One region of the Paenibacillus sp. JCM 9796 genome, then DNA from elsewhere that is predicted to be linked to it. Evidence: riboswitches for the same ligand, from Rfam matches in the RefSeq annotation. Region 1 holds a riboswitch; each other region holds the start of a gene.
The links. Region 1 has a riboswitch for cyclic di-GMP ahead of ACZ439_RS17060 (EAL domain-containing protein). Riboswitches for the same ligand answer to the same signal wherever they lie in the genome.
Positions count from the first base shown of each region.

Region 2: linked by a shared signal. The riboswitch ahead of ACZ439_RS00485 (GspE/PulE family protein) and the one ahead of ACZ439_RS17060 (EAL domain-containing protein) in region 1 are both predicted to bind cyclic di-GMP.
Region 3: linked by a shared signal. The riboswitch ahead of ACZ439_RS03185 (methyl-accepting chemotaxis protein) and the one ahead of ACZ439_RS17060 (EAL domain-containing protein) in region 1 are both predicted to bind cyclic di-GMP.

Region 1 is NZ_AP043723.1:3,532,685-3,540,350, reverse strand. Features, by position in the region: gene ACZ439_RS17060 (EAL domain-containing protein) at 1-956, opposite strand, end outside; cyclic di-GMP riboswitch class I at 1,036-1,122, opposite strand; gene ACZ439_RS17055 (metallophosphoesterase) at 1,370-2,518, opposite strand; gene ACZ439_RS17050 (hypothetical protein) at 2,762-3,313, opposite strand; gene ACZ439_RS17045 (alpha/beta fold hydrolase) at 3,576-4,325, shown strand; gene ACZ439_RS17040 (hypothetical protein) at 4,581-5,228, shown strand; gene ACZ439_RS17035 (DUF1540 domain-containing protein) at 5,384-5,539, shown strand; gene ACZ439_RS17030 (hypothetical protein) at 5,670-5,912, opposite strand; gene ACZ439_RS17025 (hypothetical protein) at 5,948-6,484, opposite strand; gene ACZ439_RS17020 (sulfite oxidase-like oxidoreductase) at 6,687-7,358, opposite strand; gene ACZ439_RS17015 (nitric oxide synthase oxygenase) at 7,291-7,666, opposite strand, start outside.
Region 2 is NZ_AP043723.1:98,071-105,736, forward strand. Features, by position in the region: gene ACZ439_RS00485 (GspE/PulE family protein) at 1-1,547, opposite strand, end outside; cyclic di-GMP riboswitch class II at 1,628-1,709, opposite strand; gene ACZ439_RS00490 (metal-dependent hydrolase) at 1,791-2,000, opposite strand; gene ACZ439_RS00495 (lysophospholipid acyltransferase family protein) at 2,165-3,109, opposite strand; gene ACZ439_RS00500 (GNAT family N-acetyltransferase) at 3,140-3,910, opposite strand; gene ACZ439_RS00505 (LrgB family protein) at 4,067-4,759, opposite strand; gene ACZ439_RS00510 (CidA/LrgA family protein) at 4,746-5,114, opposite strand; gene tlp (small acid-soluble spore protein Tlp) at 5,243-5,473, shown strand; gene rnz (ribonuclease Z) at 5,519-6,460, opposite strand; gene metH (methionine synthase) at 6,547-7,666, opposite strand, start outside.
Region 3 is NZ_AP043723.1:618,252-625,917, forward strand. Features, by position in the region: gene ACZ439_RS03150 (cytochrome-c oxidase) at 1-267, shown strand, start outside; gene ACZ439_RS03155 (cold-shock protein) at 398-589, shown strand; gene ACZ439_RS03160 (DUF6509 family protein) at 717-1,013, opposite strand; gene ACZ439_RS03165 (hypothetical protein) at 1,136-1,876, opposite strand; gene ACZ439_RS03170 (DUF2569 family protein) at 2,129-2,611, opposite strand; gene ACZ439_RS03175 (C40 family peptidase) at 2,818-3,327, shown strand; gene ACZ439_RS03180 (YrzA family protein) at 3,678-3,884, shown strand; cyclic di-GMP riboswitch class I at 4,096-4,186, shown strand; gene ACZ439_RS03185 (methyl-accepting chemotaxis protein) at 4,272-6,422, shown strand; gene yhfH (protein YhfH) at 6,632-6,814, opposite strand; gene ACZ439_RS03195 (DRTGG domain-containing protein) at 7,018-7,666, opposite strand, start outside.

The DNA of each region.
Region 1 (7,666 bases):
CCTTGCCTGTTGTGAACCGCATATTCTCCTCTATACAGTGCTTCGCGCTGCGAATCCTCTGCCGGCTTCGCAGCGTCCTCCTCGCACGGGGTCAACCATTCATCCAGCCGGCGCATTGCCGGCTCCTGGTGCAAGGGTCCCAGCATCGCCTCCGTCTGGGCATTGGTTTCCCGGATGATACCGTTCCGGTCCACGATCAGAATCGACACCGGCGACATTTCGCACAATATCTTACGTTCGATAGAAAGCAGGAAATCATACTTCATCATCGCATACCGCATGAAAAACGCATAAATCAAAACGCCGAACATGCTAAGATCGGGCATCCACAGATCGTCCGGCACGATAGAAAATCGCTTATGAGAGGCAAGCAGCACCGCCCATGCTCCTCCGAGACCAACCCCCCACATCACCATCTGCAGTTGCTTGCGCTTGAGCTTCAATTGAAGAGCAGCCGCTTCGCGCAGACCGGCGCCGACCAAATAGAGCGACAGCCCCATCGTGTACACGGCCGTCACGACCGTCACCCCCATTAACAGCGGACTGACCTCATGATAACGCCATCCCCCGATCTCAGCGATCTCGATGTAGGACCACTGCGGAAAGAGCAAGGTCGATAGGCCCGAGAGGAGCGGCGCATAGCAAAGAATGAGCAACAAGGGGCGGCTCATCGCCCGGTCCCGCTCGCTCAGCAGCGCACAAAACCGGATGAGCAAACACATCGCCGCAAACGCGGGGAGATAAATAAACAAGTAGCTTATCTTGCCCGAAAAAGGAACCGTGAATAAGCTGGTCATAAAATTGCCGAACAACATAAGCATGGCGGAGAAGAAAAACAGTGAGGCGCATTGGTTCAACCGGTCACGCTTGTTACGCTGCAGCGTTTCAACAGCCATATAGAATAGGATGAAAACAGGAGTTAAAAACAAACTGAGGGAAAGAAGAAAATAAAACATGTCTCTTACCTCCGAATCGAGTGCTGTGATGCCTCATTCAGTTACGGAGGGCTGATCGGTTCATTCCCCATAAACGGAAAACGGCAACTGGCTGGCATGCGGCGAATGGCGCGTAGCCCCTGTAGTTTTGCGTCCCATATTTTCATATGGTTTGCCTAAATTTTAGGTGATGTCTAGTTCTTTTATAGCATGCTTTGTCGAAAATTGAAAGCGTTTTTTGCAGGATGTATGATGCCCGGCGTTTCCTCCCGAATTTTGACGAATCGTAAAGCCGCCCCTGTTTGCGATTGCGGCGATCGTGTCCATCTTCTGGCGAACAGCACGAGGAGCCCTGCGAGTGTCCAGCCAGACAGTCGCAGGGCCGGTCGTGATCCGGTCACCATTTTTGAGACGTATACCTGCATTCAGATGAATTACCCTTGGAAGGTAACTCGAATGTCCAGCAGCTCGGATCGGCTTCCGATACGCAGCGGCGGTCCCCATGAACCGAAGCCCGAGGAGACGATCGCATGCATGACGCCTTTGCGCAAATAACCCCAATCTAGTTCGAAAAGGCGCCGTGTAATCAAATGGTTCGGCATCATTTGGCCGCGGTGCGTGTGCCCGGACAGCATCAAGTCGATGCCCGCTTCGGCGGCTGCGCCGAGTTGATGCGGCTGATGATCCATCAGTATAATCGGCTTGGACCGATCCACGTTCGAGCTTTCCAGCAGCGCATCGACGGTAAGCCGTCCTTCGTTCGTGAAGCTCTCTACGGCGTGGTCTTTGCGCCCGGCGACATACAGACCGTCCTCGAGCTCCACGACGCGATCGAGCAGTACGTCGATGCCGATCGCCCGCATCCGCTCCACATACTCGGCGATATGGCCGCCGATATATTCGTGGTTGCCGAGCACGGCGTACACGCCGAGGGGAGCGCGCAGCCCGCTCATCACCTCAGCCATATTTTCGCGTACGAAAGGCTCTATGCTGTCGTCGAGCACATCCCCCGGCAGCAGAATGAGATCCGGCGCAAGCGATGCCACCCGCTCCGTCAGCCGGGAGAGATGCCGTTTGCCGACCATCGTGCCGAGGTGCAGATCCGAGGCGGCGGCAATGCGCAGCTCCTTGCGCCCTCCGCCCGGCTTCGCGATCTCGATGTCGTAACGGCGGACGATAGGATTCCACGCGTTCCAGGAGCCGACCAGCAGCAGCACCGCCATGACGGCCAGTACGGCGGAGCCGACGACGGTGACGGCAACCGAGGCATCGGTTCCCGTTAAGATGAGCAGCCAGGCCGTCAGATCGGCGAGCGGCACGAGCAGAACCGCGTAGAACAACAACCCAATTCCATAGGAACCGATAACCTTGAGCGCTTTGTACAACGCGTACGGCATCGCGCGGCGGGCCAGCATCGCGATCAAATACGAGAAAGCCAGCAGCGCGTACACGAATATAAACAACGCGTCGGGGGCTGCGGGCATGACAACGTTCCAATACTGCAGGCCGCTCCATCCGATGAAAGCGCTCAGTCCCAAATAAGCGAGCAAGATCAGAACAAAAACGGGGATTCGACTTCTCATTTCATCTGGCTCCCTTGCTGTGAAAATGTTCATTTGCCAGTATTGTCTCATATTTCATGCCCCCAGGTAAAATGCAGCCGGCTCGGGGAAAGCGGCAGCCGCTCCTGCTGCGCCTCCCCTTCGTTCAGCTTACAGTCCGATGGCAGCAGCTGCGCTAGAGGCACCGTACCGAAGAATCGAAAGGAACAGCACGTTTTTCCGTCCGAACCGGTCGGATAACGGTCCGCCGAAGAACGCCTTTTATCAGCCGGCCGCGTATTCGTGCATGTGACGGATATACTGGCCGACCATCGCATTCAGCGCTTCGCTCACGTCTTCAAGGTCCGCTTTCCCGGCCAGCTGCGTAAGAATACGCCCGACGGCCTCGTCGCATGCCGGTTTCAGCGACGGCTGCACCCGGCTGAAATCCTCCAGGTACGCCGGAACGAAGAAGCAATCGAGGGAATTCATCGCGTAGACGTACGGCTCGGCCCGCTCGTCGCCGCCATTCCACGCTTTCAGCTTGTCATAAAGCTCGCTTAACGTAATCAGTCCGAGTCTGTAGGTGCGCCGCGCATATTCGTAAGACGTCGGATCTATCAGGCCGTTCTCGTGCCGCTTCTTGTTCGTTTCATCGAGCAAGTACAACGCTCCGCCCCATTCCGAAGCGAATTTCAACCAGAAATCCGCATCCTTCGTCCCGATATCGATCCGGATCCGCTCGTCAAACACGAGATCCGGATTCGCCGCCAGCAGACGTCTTGCTTCCTCGGCACTCCCGTTTCGTTGGTTTCCCTGTTCGCTTCCGCTGTTCATCTGTTATTCCTGCCCCTTTGATCAGAATCTGTTGTTCTCCTATCATACTACACGAAACCTATTTTATATAATGGCTCCTTAGGCAAGAGACGTCTGAAGAAGCCGGCGTTATCCGCGGGAGTTGAACAAAATTTGTGGGTCAACTCATTTCGCGCAATCTAAAATATATCCCTGTTGTTGTTTATACTGCAACAAGTCTATTTCGTTATTTTTCATTTCGTCATAATATGATAATGATTAATAATAAATAGAGGTGATCACATTGTCTACATACGTACTCGTACATGGAGCCTGGCATGGAGCATGGTGCTGGGAGAAGATTGTTCCTTTACTCGAGCAAAAGGGTCATACCGTTCACGCTATTGATTTACCGGGACATGGTTCTGATCAAACACCCGTTTCACAAATTTCACTTAAGAGCTATACGGATAAAATTTGTTCCGTTATTGATGAAGCAGACGAACCTGTTATCCTTGTTGGACACAGCATGGGTGGTATGGCCATCACGCAAAGCGCCGAATATCGTCCGAAGCAAATAAAAGCACTCGTTTATGTAACCGCATTCTTGATTAGAAATGGAGAATCCATGGTAGATGTGATTCAAACGGATGCCGGGGCTCTGGTAGCATCTAATATGATCGTATCCAGTGACGGCAGTTACGCAACCGTTAACGAGGCAAAAATAAAAGAGATTTTTTACGGCTGTTCTGAACATGCTGATGCAGAGCGTGCGAAATCTTTATTGGATGCTCAAGCTTTGGAAGTTTTAGCAACAAAGTTAAGTCTGACGGACGAGCGGTTTGGTCAAGTTCCGCGTTATTACATTGAGTGCCTGCGTGATCAAGCGATAACGAACTGGTGTCAAAAAAATATGTACGCTGCAACTCCCTGTGAAAGCGTCTACACTCTAAATACGGACCATTCGCCGTTTTACTCAACCCCTCAAGAACTGGCGACGATTTTACTTGAGATCGAACAAATTAATCAGGTAGCGGATGATCTGGTTTCATAAATGATCGTTCTTGAAAAGTTCCTTACACCAAGAGGCTGTTGACAAAGTATTACCTAAGAGTTTAAAAAGAACTGCGTAGAATTTATTTCTATGCAGTTTTTCTTTGGGGAAATTGCCATGCTTTCAGGAACAATCCCATGGGTTCGATCGTGCGTTCGGTTTCCCGCTTTTGTGAATCCGTCCAGCAACATTGCTGATGGGTAATGCGTTTGAGATAAGATAGCGTTGTAAAGATTAGGATCGGAGATTAGATCGATGAAAAATTCCTTTCATCCTGGGGGGGTAACTATGCGGGCATTTCTAATGGTTTGTTCTTTCCTTATTTCCATCTCTGTTTTGTCCTCCTGCACGAAATCACAAGAGGTAAAACGCGACTTACTCCATGTGAAGCCTGTAAATGTATTTGAAGGTGACGCCAAAAAGTTCCAGCCCTTTATGGGACCCATGTCAGGAGCGGTGAAACTAAACTATAAAGGAGATCAGAAATCGATTAGGGCAACCGCTGAAATATGGGAGAACGGGGTGAAAAAACAGACCATTGGGGAATTCAGCACATTGTTGCGAAGTGAAGAACAAAGAACGTTTGACGGTGAATTCATAGTTTCGATGAAAGAGCTGGATACTGACAAAGAAGGAACCCATTACATGGCCACAGTAGCCATCATTCATGAGGATGGGTCCTCCAGCACTCAGTTTCGGATTGATTCCCCTGTGAAGCACACATCAAAGATGCCGGTCACTTTGGGCAAGCCTATAGATGTTCCCGACAACGAGGAGGCTGCCGTTTGGGGGATGCAGGCAACGAATGAAAACAGCATGAGAACGATCGATTTTACGCCTGAATCTCTGAAAAACGCAAAGTGGGTTATACTCTTTAAAATTAATATGTCAGATGACTCCTAAATCTAGCGATCAAGTTGCGGCAGATCGTTGCCGTTGAAACAACGAAAAAGGATAGAGGCACCGGATCCGTTCCGGTACTTCTATCCTTTTTTTCATGTCCTATGTATATTTTGCTAGCTACTGAACCCACACTATGTAACAAAGGAGGTGAAACCATGGCACAAGATGTATTATGCGAAGTGAACTCCTGTAAGTACTGGGCTGCAGGCAACAAGTGTAACGCTTCCTCGATCTATGTCGTCAGTCATCGCGGAAAGCAAGCCAACAACTCCGAAGAAACCGACTGCAAAACGTTTGAATCTAAGCTGTAACTTCTTTTGGGGCGACCTTGTATAAGGTTGCCTCTTTTTCGTCTACATCCGATAGTATACCCAACATTGATAATGATAATCATTGTTATGTTGAAATATTCGGTTTCCGTGACCGTTTGAATCGTTCGATTCAGGCCAGGACCGCCTTCCCGACTTGTGACGCCGATTTATGAAGTATAACCGTGTCGTAGATCGGGTTTGACTCGATGATTTGAACCGTTAACCAGTCTCTGGTTAACCCGTATTCAAACGGATAATTAAAGATGGACTTCACTCCGTTCCCGAATCTTACCATAATTTCGACATCGTCCCTGGTTGTTTCTTTTAATTGCTTCAGCACCTCGTGCTTGTTCTTGACCAGCGAAGCGATCATGATATGAGTCGCCTCCCGCCGAAAGGCGAGGCCGCTTAATTTCTCGTCTGAGAAACGAACGAGCGTCTCCAGTCCGTAAGCTTTAGCCGACGATTGGCTAACCCTACGGTTGCGGGGTCAATATCAATTCCCAATGCTGTCGAACCGAACTCCTTGGCAAAGGTAAGAACCGAAATGGGCAGCGCCCCCGCTCCGATAAAAAGCAATTTCGAGCGGCCGTCCATACCAAAGCTTTGCCATTCTCCCTTCACCGAGTGGAATAGGTGGTTTAAATACGGGCTTGCTCCCCATTCCTCAAGCGAGATGGATTGGGATACATATTTTTCTACATTGCAAAGGGCTTCTACGGAGGCTTTCCTTAATCGCTCCGCTTGATTTTGAATTTCTTTATCACGTCCCCAAACCTTCCATTGTCGTATGGTTTCGTCCCTAACCATAAACTCGCACAGCTCATCCAATTTAGTTCGGAGAAGGTTGTAACCGCCGCCGCACGCTTGGGAACCATGCGTTAAAGCCATTATTTCATCTTCAAGCAACTGCAAGAGCGACAACAATTCAAGCTTTCCCCTCATTTACGCCCCCCCATCAGCTATCATGAAGTATATTGCTGATGTATATTTATGAACGGGGAACAATTTTGAGAAGCATACGATTCGGGGCCGGTTGGTCCTCGGCTCGCAGCAAGGGGACGCGGCTCCATGTCATCGGATCGAATGACGCAACGTAGTAGAGCAGGTCCTGCAACAAAAGAAAAACCGTCCCGGAGGACGGCTTTCAATCGAAATCCTTATGTACCCACTCGTCCTCCGGCAGCGGCAGCGGCTCCCCGGAGAACCGTTCTTCCTTGAACGGATCGGCTTCGTTATGAAACCCGTTGTTTTCCCAGAAGCCGGTCCGGTCTTCCTTCATAAACTCGAAGCCGCGCACCCACTTGGCGCTCTTCCAGAAATACAGATGCGGCACGAGCAGGCGAAACGGCCAGCCGTGCTTCGGCGTCAGCGGCTTGCCGTCATAGCTGTGCGCCAGCATCGCCTGATCGCCGAGCAGATCCTTCAGCGGCACATTCGTTTCGTAGTCGTGGTCGGCGTGCACCATCACGTAACCCGCTTCGGGGTTCACGTCCAGCAGGCCCAGCACGTCCCGGACCAAGACGCCTTCCCATACCGTATCCGCTTTGGACCAGCGGGTGACACAGTGGATGTCGCAGGTGATCCGCGTTTGCGGCAGCGCCATGAGGTCCCGGTGCGTAAGCGTCTTCTCTTCCTTCAACTCGCCGAACATGCGCAAGCTCCATGTCGCCAAGTCGTACGCCGGCACCGCGCCCTCATGTAAAATCGGAAACCGGTCCGTCCACACTTGGCCCGGCGGCAGCCGATGCTCAAAGCCCGGCTTGGACACCTCGCCGGGTAGTTTCATTCGTTTGATGCGTTCCGCTTTCTCGTGCATGGCCGGTTCCTCCGCTCGTTTCATAAACTCGCTCCTGGTAAAAAAAATTCGGCATTTCCACCCGATTCTCGTAATGGCTGTGAAACACATGCGTCGTCGCCGGGGACATCGGCGGGATCAGCCAGGTCCAGTCCCCGGTCGTCTGCCGTCCACGCTTCGCCTCCAGCTCTTCAAAGCGCCGGAACTGCGAAGCCGCCGTGTGATGGTCGACAATCGTGACGCCCTGCCGCTTGTACGAATCCAGCACCGCCACGTTGAGCTCGACGAGCGCCTTATCCCGCCACAGCGACGATTCTCGGGTCGTGTCG
Region 2 (7,666 bases), 2.2 Mb from region 1:
CTGTCCGGCCTCTTCTGCAGGATCATGGACCGGAGCGTATCGTCGAGCGTCAAGATTTCATGAATCGCCAGCCGTCCCCGATACCCGCTGCGGCCGCATTCTGCGCAGCCTTGGCCCTTCTTCAACGTTCGCGCCTCAAAACCGTGAGCCTCGAACAGCTTCCGTTCATCCTCGGACGGCGAATACGCGACGGAACACGAAGGACAAACTCGCCTCACCAAGCGCTGAGCGACGATGCTGTTGACCGACGAAGAGACGAGGAACGGTTCGACGCCCATATCGATCAGCCGGGTGATGGCGTTCACGGCACTGTTCGTATGCAGCGTACTCAACACCATATGACCGGTCATCGCGGCGCGGACAGCGATCTCCGCCGTTTCCACATCGCGGATTTCCCCGATCATGACGATGTTCGGATCTTGACGAAGAATCGCCCGCAGTCCCCTGGCGAAACTTAAACCGGTTACCGGATTGACCTGAACCTGGTTAATGCCTTGCAGCTGATACTCCACCGGATCCTCAATCGTAATGATGTTGACGTCCTCATGATTAAGCCTCGACAAAGCGGAATACAGCGTGGTCGTCTTCCCGCTTCCCGTCGGCCCCGTAATCAGTACGACACCGTGCGCGCCTTGAATCCCTTTCATAAACAATCCCAAGTTATGCTCCGAAAGCCCGAGCTTCTCGATATCCGTAAGGGCGCTGCCGAGGTCGAGCACCCGCATCACGACCTTCTCGCCGTGAATAGTCGGGAGCGTGGAGATCCGAATATCGACCTTCCGGAATTCAATATCCATCTCCACCCGGCCATCCTGCGGCAGACGTCGTTCGGCGACGTTCAAGTTCGCCATGATCTTGACCCTGGCAATAATGACGCTCTGCATGTGAGGCGGCAGTGAACGCTCCGTACGCATAACGCCGTCCACCCTGTACCTGATGCGAAGACTGTCTTCCTGCGGATCAATGTGAATGTCGCTGGCGCCGATCTGAACCGCTTGAATTATAATCTGATTCACGGTCTTGACAACCGGCGAATCGTCGTCTTCCCGGGTCTGCGGCCTCGCTTCCTCGATCTCCCGGTTCTGCAGGATTTGACTGATCTGCTCGACCGATTCCTGCAAGCCGTAATAACGCTTGATCGCCCGCTGCAGCTCGTCCCGAGCCGCAATAGTCGGTTCGATGCGAAGTCCCGTGCTCATGCGCAGCTCGTCGATGGCGAAATAATCGAGCGGGTCGGCCATCGCCAGAATCAGCTTGTTGCCTTCCGTACGCACCGGGAGCACTTGATGCTGTTCGGCAAGCCGCTGAGGAATAAGATTGATGACCTTCGGATCGATCTTTTGGCGATATAACTGGATGTGAGGGATGCCCAGCTGGAACTCGAGCACTTCGATCAATTGCTGTTCGGTGATGTAGTTGCGGTTAATAAGAAATTCGCCGAGCCGCATCTTCGTTTCCCGCTGTTCCTGCAGAGCCGTCGACAGCTGCTCTGGAGTCAACAGCCCCGCCTCCACGAGCAGGTCGCCGATCCGTTTCCGTAGAGCCACTACGCGTTCCCCCCCGATCCGAATATGTACCCAAGCCCCAAACGATAAAGTCCTTGAAAACAAAAACAACCCGACTTCAAAAAGTCAGGTCGGTTGCGCTAGTTGCTCACAGCTGTCCAAGCGCCCACATGAAGACAGCCGTTCATCGCATCATCTGAAGAAATAATATGAAAATCATGCCCTATCTACTATTATTTAAGCACAATTCATACGAAGTCGTCAATGAAAAATAGACCTTAAAACCTATAATTTCGTCATAATTCGACAAATATAATTCGAGAAACCTACCGCGGCAAATATCCAGGCCAGCAACAGGCCGACATGCGCCCACACCCCGAACGTCCAGGCGATCGGCAGCGCCAATACTAGCGGCCAAACGAACAGCGCCGGCAGCGAATGCGTTACGCCGCGATGCACCCGAATATAGGTCGAGTAACCGCGAACTCTCGCCAATGTATCGAAATCCGGCCGCTTGCGAACCGACCATCGTCGCCGTCAGCATCGCTTGAAACAAAACCGGATCAGCGGACACCTCCGGATGTAGCATGGCCAAGCCCGTCAGCGTCGTCCCGAATAACAGATGGCTACCCGTATCCATCTCGGACACCCCCTGCCGTTTAGGCGGAATGCGTTTCTTTCCCTGCGTCTTGTTCCGCTTCGGTACGGCATTCCTGCTCCCACCGTTCCTGAGCGTTAAACCAATAAAACCATTGCGCCGGATGTTCGCGTATCACGCGTTCCATGAACCGATTCAACAAACGGGTCGCCTCGGAACGGGTGGAACGGCTGAAAGACGAGGATAAGTGAAGCGCCGGTTCAAACGTTAACCGGTGAACAAACCCGCGATCCCGCCGCCCGTAGAACGGAACAAGCGGCGCCTGCTGTTCGATGGCCAGCGTCGAAGCGCCTTGCGGCGTCCGGGTCTGCTTGCCGAAAAACCGTGAGGGCGGGAATGTCGGACGCCAGAAATCGCCTAACAAAAATACGATGCCTCCGTTATGAAGATGCTTCTTCAGTTTACGAAGCAGCTCCAATGACGGCGTTCGATCATAATCAAGCCCGGGACAACCAAGCGCTTGAAATTTTAAATAGAACGGTCTTAGCTCCTCGCTGCCTGCAGTCGCAACCGTCAAGCAATCGTACTTCTGACATAGATACCAATAGTAGTAAAAAAAGTTGCCGCAATGCGGCGTATACACGATCGCACCTCGGCCCAGGCGGAGCGCTTCTTCCAAGCAGGCTTCGCCTTCTACCCGGAAACGTCCGGTTCCGCCGGCCGGCAGACGGTAGGATTCAATCGCTATTTCGTAGAGGGCAAAGACGACATTCTCATAATAACGATAACGAACGCTCTTCAGATCCCGCACCTTGCGATCGGGCAGCAGCTCAAGCATATTGCTCAGGATCCGCTGCCGCAGCCGGACGCCGCCAAGCATATACAAGAGCAGCGCCGCAGCGCGGCAAACGGCAACCATTATACCGAGCGGTACCCGGCCTGTGAATCGAGCGATACGTTGTAACTTTCGTTCGTCCCCGGTGACTTTCGCGATCCATTCATACAAACCGTTGACGCCTCCTCCGCATATAAACGTTTATCTAGACATAAACCGCTTTTGATACCGTTTCGTCACACGGTCCTTCTCCAGAACGATGAAGAAGTCTACCGTATCGAACAACGCATCGTAAGCCGGCTCGCCGCCGATTTCGGCGCCCAGCCATTGATAACCTTTCATCAGCGGCGGCAGCTTGCGGAAAATATCTTTATCGCTCAGCTCGCTCTCAATGAGCTGCAGTCCGGCGATCCGATGGGAGTCCAGCGGCCGGACGCCGAATCGGTCGGTGATGACTTGCTTTCGCCGCAGCAGCGTATACATTTCGTTCACGTCGGCGATCGTTGTCAGATGCATGCTGGCACAGCCGATCATATAGCGATAGTCGTTAAGCGTCATATAATCGGCGATCCCTTCCCACAACAGCTGAATCGCCCGCCCGCCGCGATAAGCGGGATCGATGCAGCTGCGGCCGAGCTCGAGCGTTTGGCTTTTGGAAGTGTGGAACCCGGACAGATCGAACTCTGTCTCCGAATAAAAGCCAATATGACGGACCGCCCTTTGGCCCGGCAGCAGCCTGTACGTGCCGACGACCTCATCCGTATCGACGTTCTTCACGATCAAATGATCGCAATAGGCATCGTACGCATCTTGTTCCAGACCGCTATCCGTGCGCAGCCGCATGTTTTTTTCCTCTTCTACGAAAACCCGGTACCTAAGACGCAATGCTTGTTCCACTTCGCCGTCGCCTGCCGCCAGTCTAACGGTCAGCCTGGAGGGATCTAATGACGTTTGAGTAGCCGTTGGGATCATCGAGAACACGCCTCTCTACAGGTAAGTTGCCTTACACTCTTAGGTTAGCAGACGTTTATTAAGAAGACGTTTGGCGGTTGTAAAGCTTTTGTAAGGATTCGTCAGGCTGTCCATAACAAATAACGGAGCCGCATCTAATGCGACTCCGCTGTTACTTTAACTCAACCATATATAAATGGGGATAAACAATACGCTTGTCAAGATAGCAGCCGCCCCCATCGCAAATCCGCTGATACTGCCGGCCAGCTCCGAATCGCGAATAATTCTCGCCGTGCCGATCCCATGCGCGGCCGTTCCCATCGCCGTGCCGATCGAGATGTCGTCGCGAACGCCGGCCCACCTGAGTAAGGACGGTCCGAGCACGCTGCCGATTAATCCGGTGAGCACCGTCAGCACCGCCGTCAGCTCAGGCAGCCCGCCCGCTTGCTTGGATATTTCCAGAGCGACGGGCGACGTCACCGACTTCGGCATCATCGTCACGATCAACTCGCGGCTGCCGCCGAGTCCCCAAGCAAGGGCAGCGGACAGCAGCAGAGCGCTGATCGAGCCGACGGTAATGCCTGTGGCGATCGGGAGCAGCATGCTTTTGATTTTGCGCGCGTTTTTATATAAAGGAACCCCTAACGCCACGGTAGCCGGTCCCAGCAGAAATACGATGAAATCCGCCCCTTGACGGTAGGATTCATAAGGGACATGAAGCAGCAGCAGAACGGCAACGATGAGGACGGAGCATACAAGCAGCGGATGCAGCGCCCCCCACCGTTTGTGAATTTGCAGAGCCAGCGCGTAGGCTACGACCGTAAGCGTCAGGCCGAATACGGGTTGTTCCGTAAAGTCAGCGAGCGTCATTCGTTTTGTTCGCCTCCTTTCGATCGGAGCGGCTCAAGCCTTTGACCGTCCAGCCTGTCACCAGCAGAACCCCGAACGTGCTGAGGAACAGATTGGCAAGGATAACGAACGCTTGATCGCCTATGACGTGAAAGAACGCCATCGTCCCGACAACGATCGGCGCGAATAACAGCAGCATATGGCGGACGAGAAATTGACTGGCGTCCTCCACCCATTCCAACTTGACCCATTTCGCGAACAGCGCGACTGTAAACAGGACCAGTCCGATCACATTGGCAGGCAGCGGCAGATCGCAAACGGTTTGAAGAAGCGAGCCGAGCAAGTAAAAGAATAGCAAAATGGCAAAACCGAGCATGGGCTTGAACCTTTCCTTTCCGGCCTATTGGGCAGCGATTAAGAGGTATATAAAACTTGCCACAGGGCATCAATAAAGGGGGCGCCGTAAAGCGCTAATCCACAAGATCAAAGGAGCTGTCCACCCTTATGGCTAAACCCGACAATCGCGCAGACAACGTGGAACATTTACAAAACAACATCAATAACACGATTGAGAACCTGGAGGAGTCGGAAGAATACTTGGCAGAGCATGCCGATGAAATCAGTCCCGACGAGAAGCAGCAGGTCGCAAGTAAGAACGAACGCCGGCGCAACAGCCTGGAATCGTTCCGCTCCGAGATCAAGGATGAATCCGCTTTTCAAAATGAGCAGTCTTAACCTACCGATAAAACCTCCTTCCCGTTTCCGGGTCGGAGGTTTCTTTCATCCGCGGAGCCGATTCAAAATTTCCATATGAAAATGATCGTGCGCCAAATAAGTGTCCGCATGTATAGATTGAGCTTCACGAAGCAGCTCTTCGGACGCCTCGGCTTGATACCGCGAGCTGATATGCGTGATAACCAGTGTACGCGCGCCAGCTTCCTGTGCCGTTCGCGCGGCGTCCATCGCCGTAGAGTGATCGTAACGGATCGCCATTTCCTTCCTCGCCTCGGCGAACGTCGCTTCGTGAACAAGGAGGTCCGCATGCTCCGCCAGCTTCACCGCATTCGGGCACGGCTGCGTGTCGCCTAGAATCGTTACGATACGCCCGGGAATCGAAGGGCCGACGAACGCTTCCGCATCCAAAGTACGGCCATCCGGCAACGTCACCGGCTCTCCCCGTTTGATTTTCCCGTACAACGGACCGGATGCAATACCGTATTCTTTCAGCTTGTCCACCTGCAGCTTGCCTACCTGCGGTTTTTCCGTAATCCGGAAGCCGAAGCTGGCGATGCGGTGCTTGAGCGGAGCCGTTTCGACCTGAAATCCGTCATCCTCGAACAGGACCGATTGCTCCCCCTCGGTAAATTCCACGAACCGGGTTTCGTATCCGACATGCGAGTCGCTGATCCGCAGCGCCGTTTCCACAAATTCCTTCACGCCTTTGGGCCCGTAAATCGTAAAGGGCGTATCCCCGCCCTGATACGAACGGCTGGACATCAGGCCCGGCAAGCCGTAAAGATGGTCGCCGTGCAGATGAGTGATGAACAGCTTCTCCAATTTGCTGATTTTCACCGGCGCCCGCAAGATTTGGTGCTGCGTCCCTTCTCCGCAATCGAACATCCAATACGCGTTCCGTTCCGCCAACAAATTAAGCATGATCGAAGTGACGTTTCGTTCCTTCGAAGGCATACCTGCGCCGGTACCGAGAAAATAAATCTCCAACCTGATCGTCTCCGTTCATGTCCTTACGGTTTTCTTAAACGAAAGAGTGGAGCGTCCGCCCCACCCTCTAGCATGCCCATTTTCGGTTAAGCATTAAAATAACGCGCTTGCGGGTGTGCAAATACGATGGCGGATACGGACGCCTCCGGTTCCATCATGCTGCCCTCGGTCAACTCCACCCCGATATCGCCCGGATTCAACAACGCGAACAGCTGCTGCTGATCGTCGAGATTCGGACAAGCCGGATAACCGAACGAGAACCGCTGGCCGCGGTATTTGGCGCCGAAACGCTCCTGCATCGTCATTTCCGCCGGATCCGGGAAGCCCCACTTGTCGCGCATCAGCTGATGCACGCGCTCGGCGAAGCCTTCGGCGATCTCAAGCGCAGCCGCCTGCAAGGCGTGGGAGCGCAAGTAATCGCCTTTATCCCGCCACAAGGTAGCCAGATCGCTGACGCCGTGCCCGGCTGTGACGACGAGGAAGCCGACATAATCCATCTCGCCGCTCTCCACCGGTTTTAAATAATCGGCCAAGCAGAGGAACGGCTCCGATTGTTGGCGCGGGAACGAGAACGTCTGCAGCACTTTGGTCGGATCTTCCGGATCGTATACAAGCACGTCATTGCCGCTGGATTGGGCCGGGAAGAACCGGTACATCCCGTGAGCGCGAATAATGCCTTGGCTTTGCGCTTCGCTGAGGATATCGTCCACCGTCTCTTTCAGCTGGACCGCTTTCGGATCTTTCTCGGCAAGCAGTTGTTCGACCTTGCCCTTAAGGCCAAGGTGGTGCCCAAGCAGCATTTGCATATTCACGTAAGGGATCAGATGGCTGATCGGAAAATCCCGCAACACGTGACGTTCCAGATCCGGCGGCACTTGAACAGGAACGGTACGGTCGACGTTGGACGTCTTGACCCTGGTCAGCGCAGGCATCGCGTCTTCTTTCCGCCCGGATTCCTTCACATCCGACTCCTTGCTTTCGCGGAGCTCGCGGATGAGCTGCTGACGCTGCTGCGGATCGCTCAGCTTGTTGGCGATATCGAGTCCGTCCATCGCATCCTTTGCATACAGCACCATCCCGTCGTATTCCGGCGCAATACGCGTTTTCGTGAACTTGCGCGTAAGCGCGGCGCCCCCGACGAGAATCGGCACGTCGATGCCCGCCATCTTCAAGTCCTGTGCGGTGATGACCATCTGCTGTGCGGAT
Region 3 (7,666 bases), 2.7 Mb from region 1:
AACTTGCTCGGCTGGGTCTCGATGGCTTTATTCGGTCTTATCTATCATTTCTATCCGGGTGCGGGGCAAACCAAATTAGCCAAAACACACTTCTGGCTCCACAATATCGGCCTCCCGATCATGCAGATCAGCATCGCTTTGCAAATTACGATCGAAAATATGGCATTCCTGCCCATCACGATCGTGAGTTCACTGTTGGTCGTCATCGGCGTTATCCTGTTCACGATCAACTTGTTTCAACAGGTCCGTCCAACCCCTGCCCCGTAAAGGATAAGCACTTCGTAAGCTTAATGGGCACCTGGCTCCTCGCGGACAAGTTTTCGGTCTAACACTCCATAAGCTGCATATCATGTAAGAAATGCGCTGGCTAACATGATGCCAAGGAGGAGGCCGTCAATTGTACAGGAAACCGGATCCGGTCCCCATTGAGGAAACATCCATCTGGCTGTGCGGCGAAGAGAGCTGCACCGGTTGGATGAGACAAAACTTCACGTTTGAAAAAAGTCCCGTCTGTCCATTTTGCAATTCGGATATGGTACAAGGCACGAGACAACTCCCTGTTCTGATCAATAAGTCGATAGAAGCGTAATTTCCTATGCAAAAAGACTGCCCGAGAGGCAGTCTTTTTGCATGCAGGGGTATCCGAACGAAGAAGAGGCCTTGTAAACGGTCGAACGGGTTTGGGATTCGGGAGAGCCTGTCGGCATTCCCTTATCCTACTCCGCCGCTTGCGCCAAATGCTCTTTACAAAACGCATCCACGAGCGCAATCTCATCGTCTTCCATCTCAAACTCCAGATAACGTTCTGTCGTTCGCTCGAAAATTTCGTATTTGACAATTCCGCTGCTGTCTTCTTCGACTTTATAAATGACCCGAATATACAGGCCCTGTTCGGAGTACAATTCGTCATCCTCGGGCACCTCGATATCCAGGACGAACTCGTACCGCTTGCCCGCTAATATTCCATAAGGGTCCTTGACCAATTCCACTTCATATCCGGTAACCGTTAACATTGCTTCATTCCGCCTTCTGTTTCTAAAGTTAGTAAACGTGTGATTCTTTCATTATAGGAAGCTTCCTTGAGAAAAACAAATAAGGCCGGCTTGAAGCAGCAGCCGGCATTGAATAGGTCGTTCTATTTGTTCGGATTTATCGCAACCAGATCTGCAGGGCTCTGCGGAATGATTTCGTACGTTTCGTATTGACTCAAAATGCCTGTAATTTCATAGGTGCCCCCAACTCGAATCTCATGAAGATCAAGCAGACCCTCCATCGCAACCAGCGTAATGACGTTCCCTGCTTCATCCGCGACCGGAATGCGGTAAACGCCATCCGTGGGCCCGGCAGGAAGCTCCTTCATTTGTCCGGGCAGCTTTACCAGCTGTCCTTTCAACGCTTCCGCTCGTCCGGCATGATTCAAATCGGCCATTTGCAGAGAGCTCGGTGCAGGTACGGACTTATTCTTTTGCAGCACCTGAATCGGGGCGGCTGTCGGACGAATCTCCAGAAGGCCTTGGCGGTCGCCAACCACGCCCGTCACCTGAATCCGATTCCCCGCCTTCGCATCGGGACCGCGATAATCATAGATGTGAATGCCTCCGGTTTCGTCTTGAATATGGACCGACCGCTTCCCGCCGCGGATTCGCACCTGATTCTTCACGACGACCCCTTGTACGGTGACGAGCTGACCGGGGAGGTCTTTAGCTTCCATTACGGATACGAGCGGCGCTTCCCCGGTAGACGTACGCAAGACTTCGTTCCGGAATGCCGCGGCAGGCCCGATGCTTCCCGCGAACGCTTCAAACGGGATAGCGGTCAAGCTCAGAAGGATCAGCAGCATGAGGTGAGCAGCGTATTTCTTAAGCCAACGTTTCAATGAGATCCGCCTCCTGAGAGTACTTCAGTCTATAGGTATAGGATAGAAGACGGATGTTAACCGCATACGTGAACTATGTAAACATTTTGTTAAATCAGGCGCTCCAGCAGAAGGCCCCCACAAAGGTGCAAAGTGCGCATCCGGCTCCGCCCCAGCGAATGCCCGAGGCGGCCGCGGCTGCAACGTTTACGACGAGTATACCCCATTTGCGGGAAAACGATTCTAACGGCTTGAATTCCGTTCATCAAACCGTTACTCGGTAAAAGTAGCTTTTACCCGTTTGGATATATGAAAATACATCATCCAGATCCACGATACGATTACCGTCAAGCCCGTATTCGCTGCCAGCTTCATCTCATCGATGCTTTCCTTTTGAACGGCGTACAAATACATAGCGATCATCAAGCTAGCCCCTATATTTACGAGATAATAAGCCTTCATTAAGTTTGGGAGCGTCCGGCTTCTCTTCCACCATTTCGCAATGAGGATCAGATATACAGGAATCGACAGCAGGCTTAACGTATAGGAAAAGTAATAAAGCGGCTTGCTGACCGCAGCATTCGAGTCACTCATAAACAAACTGACAAGCGTTGCCGCCAACGAATAAACAAGGCCTACAGCCGGCAGGCTCAGCCATCCTCTAATGCCGGCAAAGACTTGATTCGTATCCGTTAGCTGCGTTTGGGCCAAATTCCCCGGACTCCCTTCCTGCAAGTCATTTTGGCTTGAAACCATGCTTAGCTCCCCCTGCTATTGAGATTTTTCGATGTCAAGAAATTTTTCATTAAACTTTTCTAATGAAATTCTAATAGTAGCGGCTCATCCCAGGCGCGAAGGGCTTCGCTCCGACCGCCGGTAATTCATGGAAGTTTAAGATATGGTATCGTTGTTCTTGCGGACAAGCCGTATCCAAACAACAACCTAAAGGGAGGAAATAAGAGATGAACAACACGAAGAAAAACCGTCTCGGTAAAACCTTGGTGGGAGTCAGCCTTAGCCTCTCCCTGTTTTTTTCGGGCAGCATGTTCTTGGCGCCTCAGTCGGCTCAAGCGGCCGTCGCAAGCAATGCTTCCGTAGCGGACAAAGTGATCTCAACGGGTAAACAATATCTCGGGACACGTTATCAATTCGGAGCTAAAGCCGGAAATACCAAAGCCTTTGACTGCTCCTCGTTCACGCAATATGTATTTAAACGAAACGGCATCAACATTCCCCGTTCGTCCAGGGACCAGGCTAAAGCTGGCACCTATGTTCCAAAAAGCAAGTTGAAGCCGGGCGATTTAATCTTCTCGGATACGAACAGAGACGGGGTTATTAATCACGTCAGCATTTATATGGGCGACGGAAAAATACTTCATACGTATAAAGTCGGCGTGGGAGTTACCATTTCCAATTTTAAAGGCAGCATTTGGGACAAGACTTACGTAACAGCACGTCGCGTGATTAAATAAGGGGAATACCTCTAGGCCATTATTTTATTATCTCATAGCTTGACTGCAAACATGCAGAGCTCACGAAGAGCTCTGCTCTTTTTTTATATTCATAGCCTCATCCCCAAGTATATACCTTCATCTATTCGCTGCCGGAACGCGGTTTCCCTGCTCACATCAGATACATCGCCACAATCGTCGTGACCGCCAAGCCGATCAGCACCGGCTTCAGATTGCGCCGGATGCAGGCGATGGGATAGGCGTTCGCGGAGGGAGGAGCCGATAACGGAAAGTACGTGCATCCGTCCCGGCATACTGTTAAGATGTGATCATAAGAGCAGCATACTACCCGAGATCGAGGAGGATTTACCGTGGAGTTCCGTTTGGAAAGAATCGAAAACAAGGTGGAGTTTTTTCAAGCGTACGACTTGAAATCGCTGGAGCGTCAAATCGACCAGCAAATTGAAAACAACAAAGCGCTCATGTTGGACGTATTTGCCGTTCAGCACCACACCGTATTTGATCCCAATGCGGGCAAGTTGTCGTACAGCGCCGTCGTTCATTTTAAGGCGAAATAAAGCGGCAGGATGCGTCCCAAGCGGCCAGGCTGCGCAAATCCGGACCTGCACCGGAGGCGAAAGCCGGCCGCCGCTCTCCGACTCTAGTGCGATAGCATTAAGACGAAAAACCCTTCCATTCTACATTATGGAACAACTTTCTACAAATCTTTACAATTCTATTACATAATAGTATGATAAGCTCATATAAACGACTGGATCTAGGAAATAAGACACGAAAAGGCACACTGTACGAAAGTGCAGGCCGCAAAGCTACAGGGGCTTCACGAAACGGGAGTTTCGTATGCCAGCCAGCTTCCGAACGCTCGGCTCTGGTACCTGGCGCGGAGACCGGTGATGGCTGGTCTCTTTTTTATGTATTCAATCAACAATCAGGAGGGCATTAGCATGGTAAAGGGCAATCGAACTCAGCGCAGTCAGAAGTTCCTCATTATTTTCACCCCCGGCATCGGGCTTATGAACCGCTTCAAATATGCCAGTAAGTTTTTATTAATCGGACTGCTTGTGCTCGTACCGCTCAGCATCTTCTTGTATTTGCAATTGTCCGCGTCCGCCAAAGAAATCGCTCTCACCGAGCAAAAGCAGGTCGGTCTGGAGTACGTGAGCCGGTTAAACGACTTTCTGATCGCGGTCGATGTTCACCGCGCATTGATTGTCGGTTCCATTCACGGCGATAAAGATTTGAAGTCCCAATTAGCCGCCAATGAGGAAGCCCTGGATCAAATCGTGGCCGGGCTGAACGAATTGGATGGCCGGTTAGGCGAGAGCTTGAATTCGACGGAACAATGGAAAGCTCTTCAATCGAAATGGTCGGAACTGAAAGGAAGGGGCGTCAGCCTCACGGGTCAAGATGCATTGGACCAATACGGTGCCATCTTGACGGATACCCGGGCGATCATCACGCGAATCGGCAATGCGTCGCATCTCGTGCTCGATTCCCAGCTGGACAGCTATTATTTAATGGACTCGACAGTCCGCCAATTTCCCACTCTGATGGATCGCGTCGGACGAGCACGTGCTCTGGCCGTTCATTACGCGGGGTCAAAGACGCCGATTTTCACCACGGAAGAACGAACCCTGACATCGCTGCTGGACCAAATCCGCACGTCGATGGATACCGTTAAAGGCAACCTTGAATCGCTCCGAACGGAGAACGAGATGCTGAGCTTCGAACTTCTCGATGCTTGGCAGGAGCATAACCAGCTCGTACTCCAACTGAATCGCTGGATAAACAATCAGATCATCATACCTAAACAAGTAGATCAGACTCCCAAAGCGGTATTCGATGACCTGTCCAATCTCATCAAGCAAACTCAAACTCATTACGACACCGAGCTGAAGGCTTACGAGCATCTGCTGCAGACGAGGCTGACTGGCTTGCATCAGAAGAACACGCTGTTCGTCTTGTTGGGTCTGCTCATCCCGCTCGCTTTGCTCTACATTTTTATCAGCTTTTATTTGTCAGTCAAACGAGCCGTCTCCGCGTTGGAGCAAACGGCCACGGAAGTGACGAACGGCAATCTCACCTCGCGGGTACAGCTTCAAACCCGGGACGAGCTTGCCATTGTGGGCAACTCGTTCAATCAGATGACCGAGGCGTTCCGCAACGCCATTCAGACGAGCATTACCGTATCGGAACGGGTGGCGGTCTCCGCCCAGTCGCTGACGCAAAGCGCTTCCCAGTCGACCGAGACCAGCAATCGGATCACGGATGCCATTCAGGAAGTTGCCCGGGGTGCGAATACGCAGCTGAAGGGCGCGGAAGAAACGTCCACAGCCATGGAAGAAATGGCTCAGGGCGTACAGCGGATCGCCGAGACGTCCTCCAGTGTCTCCGAAGCCGCAACGCAAACGTCCCAGCTTGCGCAGAAAGGGAACGACGCTGTCCGCAAGGCTGTCAAGCAGATGGAAAATATTCACAAGCACGTCGACACTTCCGCCAAGGTCATTGAGGAGCTGGGCGCACGATCGCAAGAAATCGGCAGCATCAGCAGCTTGATTACGGACGTCGCCATCCAAACGAATTTGCTGGCGCTAAACGCCTCTATTGAAGCCGCTAGAGCCGGCGAACACGGGGCCGGGTTTATGGTGGTCGCTTCCGAGGTGAAGAAGCTGGCAGAACAAACGAAGACGGCCGCCGCTCAAATTAGCGAGCTGATTCAACACATTCAAGGGCAAACGAAGGATGCGTCCATACATATGAACGAAGGCGTACTTGAAACGAAACGAGGTCAAGAGGTCATCAAGCAAACCGGTGACGCGTTCGAACAGATCATGAGCGCGGTCGAGCATGTGGCCCATCAAATTCAAGAAGTATCGGCGGCCGCGGAGCAAATGTCGGCCGGTACGCAGCAGGTGACCGCCTCCATGGGCGAAATCGTCAGCATTTCCCGCGTATCCGCCGACAATGCGCTGCAGGTGTCCTCATCGTCGCAGGAGCAGCTTGCGACCATGCAGGAAATTCATGCATCCGCCGAGGCGCTGCATGCTTCGGCGCAGGAGCTTCAGGAGGTAATTCGAAGGTATACGGTCGTATAAACCGCCATCATGGCTTTAGCCGGGCTTTTTCAAGAGTCGATCTCTTGGAAAGTCCGGCTTTTTCTATACCGCATGACCCAAGCTGTCGATTTCGTTTGCGTTTGGGGGATCCCAAAAACAACAAAGAAGATCGCACCCGCACGAACCGTATTGGCTTCATGGGTTGCGATCTTCTGTTGTTTGGACGGCTGCGATGGCTGCACCCTCCCTCATTCGTAAACAACGGTGTGAAACGGTTTGTTTGTATTGACCGGGGATAACGGATAAAAGTTCGACTCATTGCATTGAAAGCAAACGTTCGTGTGACAATCTGCAAGCTGCTCCACCGATTGTCCGCACTTCTCACAGCATTTGGGCTCGAGCGTCTCTAGAAACCGGGTTGATTTCATCATCATAAAACCCTCCACTATCGTATAATATTTTGATCTGATGTGTTTTATTATATAACAGTATTCGAAACAGTTCAAGACTTTTATGCATTATTATATAACATTCGTGAAAGGTGTATGCGTCTTAACCAAAGAAGCACCGGCCGATTGCGCCTTCGCGCATCGGCCAGTGCTTCCTTGTCGATGAAACTCCAGGGACGGCGGCCTTACAAAATGCGCGCCGTTACCATCGTTCTCGCCACTCGAATCCCATTGCTTCTTATTTCCAGATCCATTTTGCAAAATCTGCGGCTTAGCTCAACGATCGTCGGTATGATTTCGATCACATCGTCAATTTGCAAAGGCACCAGAAAATAACTGGAGGAGCTGTCGATGATCAAATCCCCCTTCTTCTGCTCCTGTACCGTTCGGTAAGCGGCCCTGATGATGACGGTCGACAAGACGCCTTCCGAGACCAGGCCCTCAAAATTCGTCATCTGCGGGGTTACCGTCCCCTTGAAGAACAGCTTGCCGTCCTTGTCGCGCAATTCTTCAAATCCGGACCAAATTTGTACCTCATACGTTTCCGCATTTTGCGGCTGCTTCTGCATGTATTGCATCGCTTTCATGACATCTTTACGGCTGATGACGCCGATCATGCGCCGCTCTGCATCAATAACCGGCAGCAGCTCAATGCCTTCCCACACCATCGTATGACCGGCGGAAGCGACGGACGTTCGCGCGCTGATGACAAGCGGATGAAGCGTCATTAAATTGCCGATCGTTTCGGAAGGCTTGGCCCCCAGGATATCTTTCGTCGTCACCATGCCCACCGGTCTCATCTCTTCATCCACGACCGGATAACGGGTATGGGTC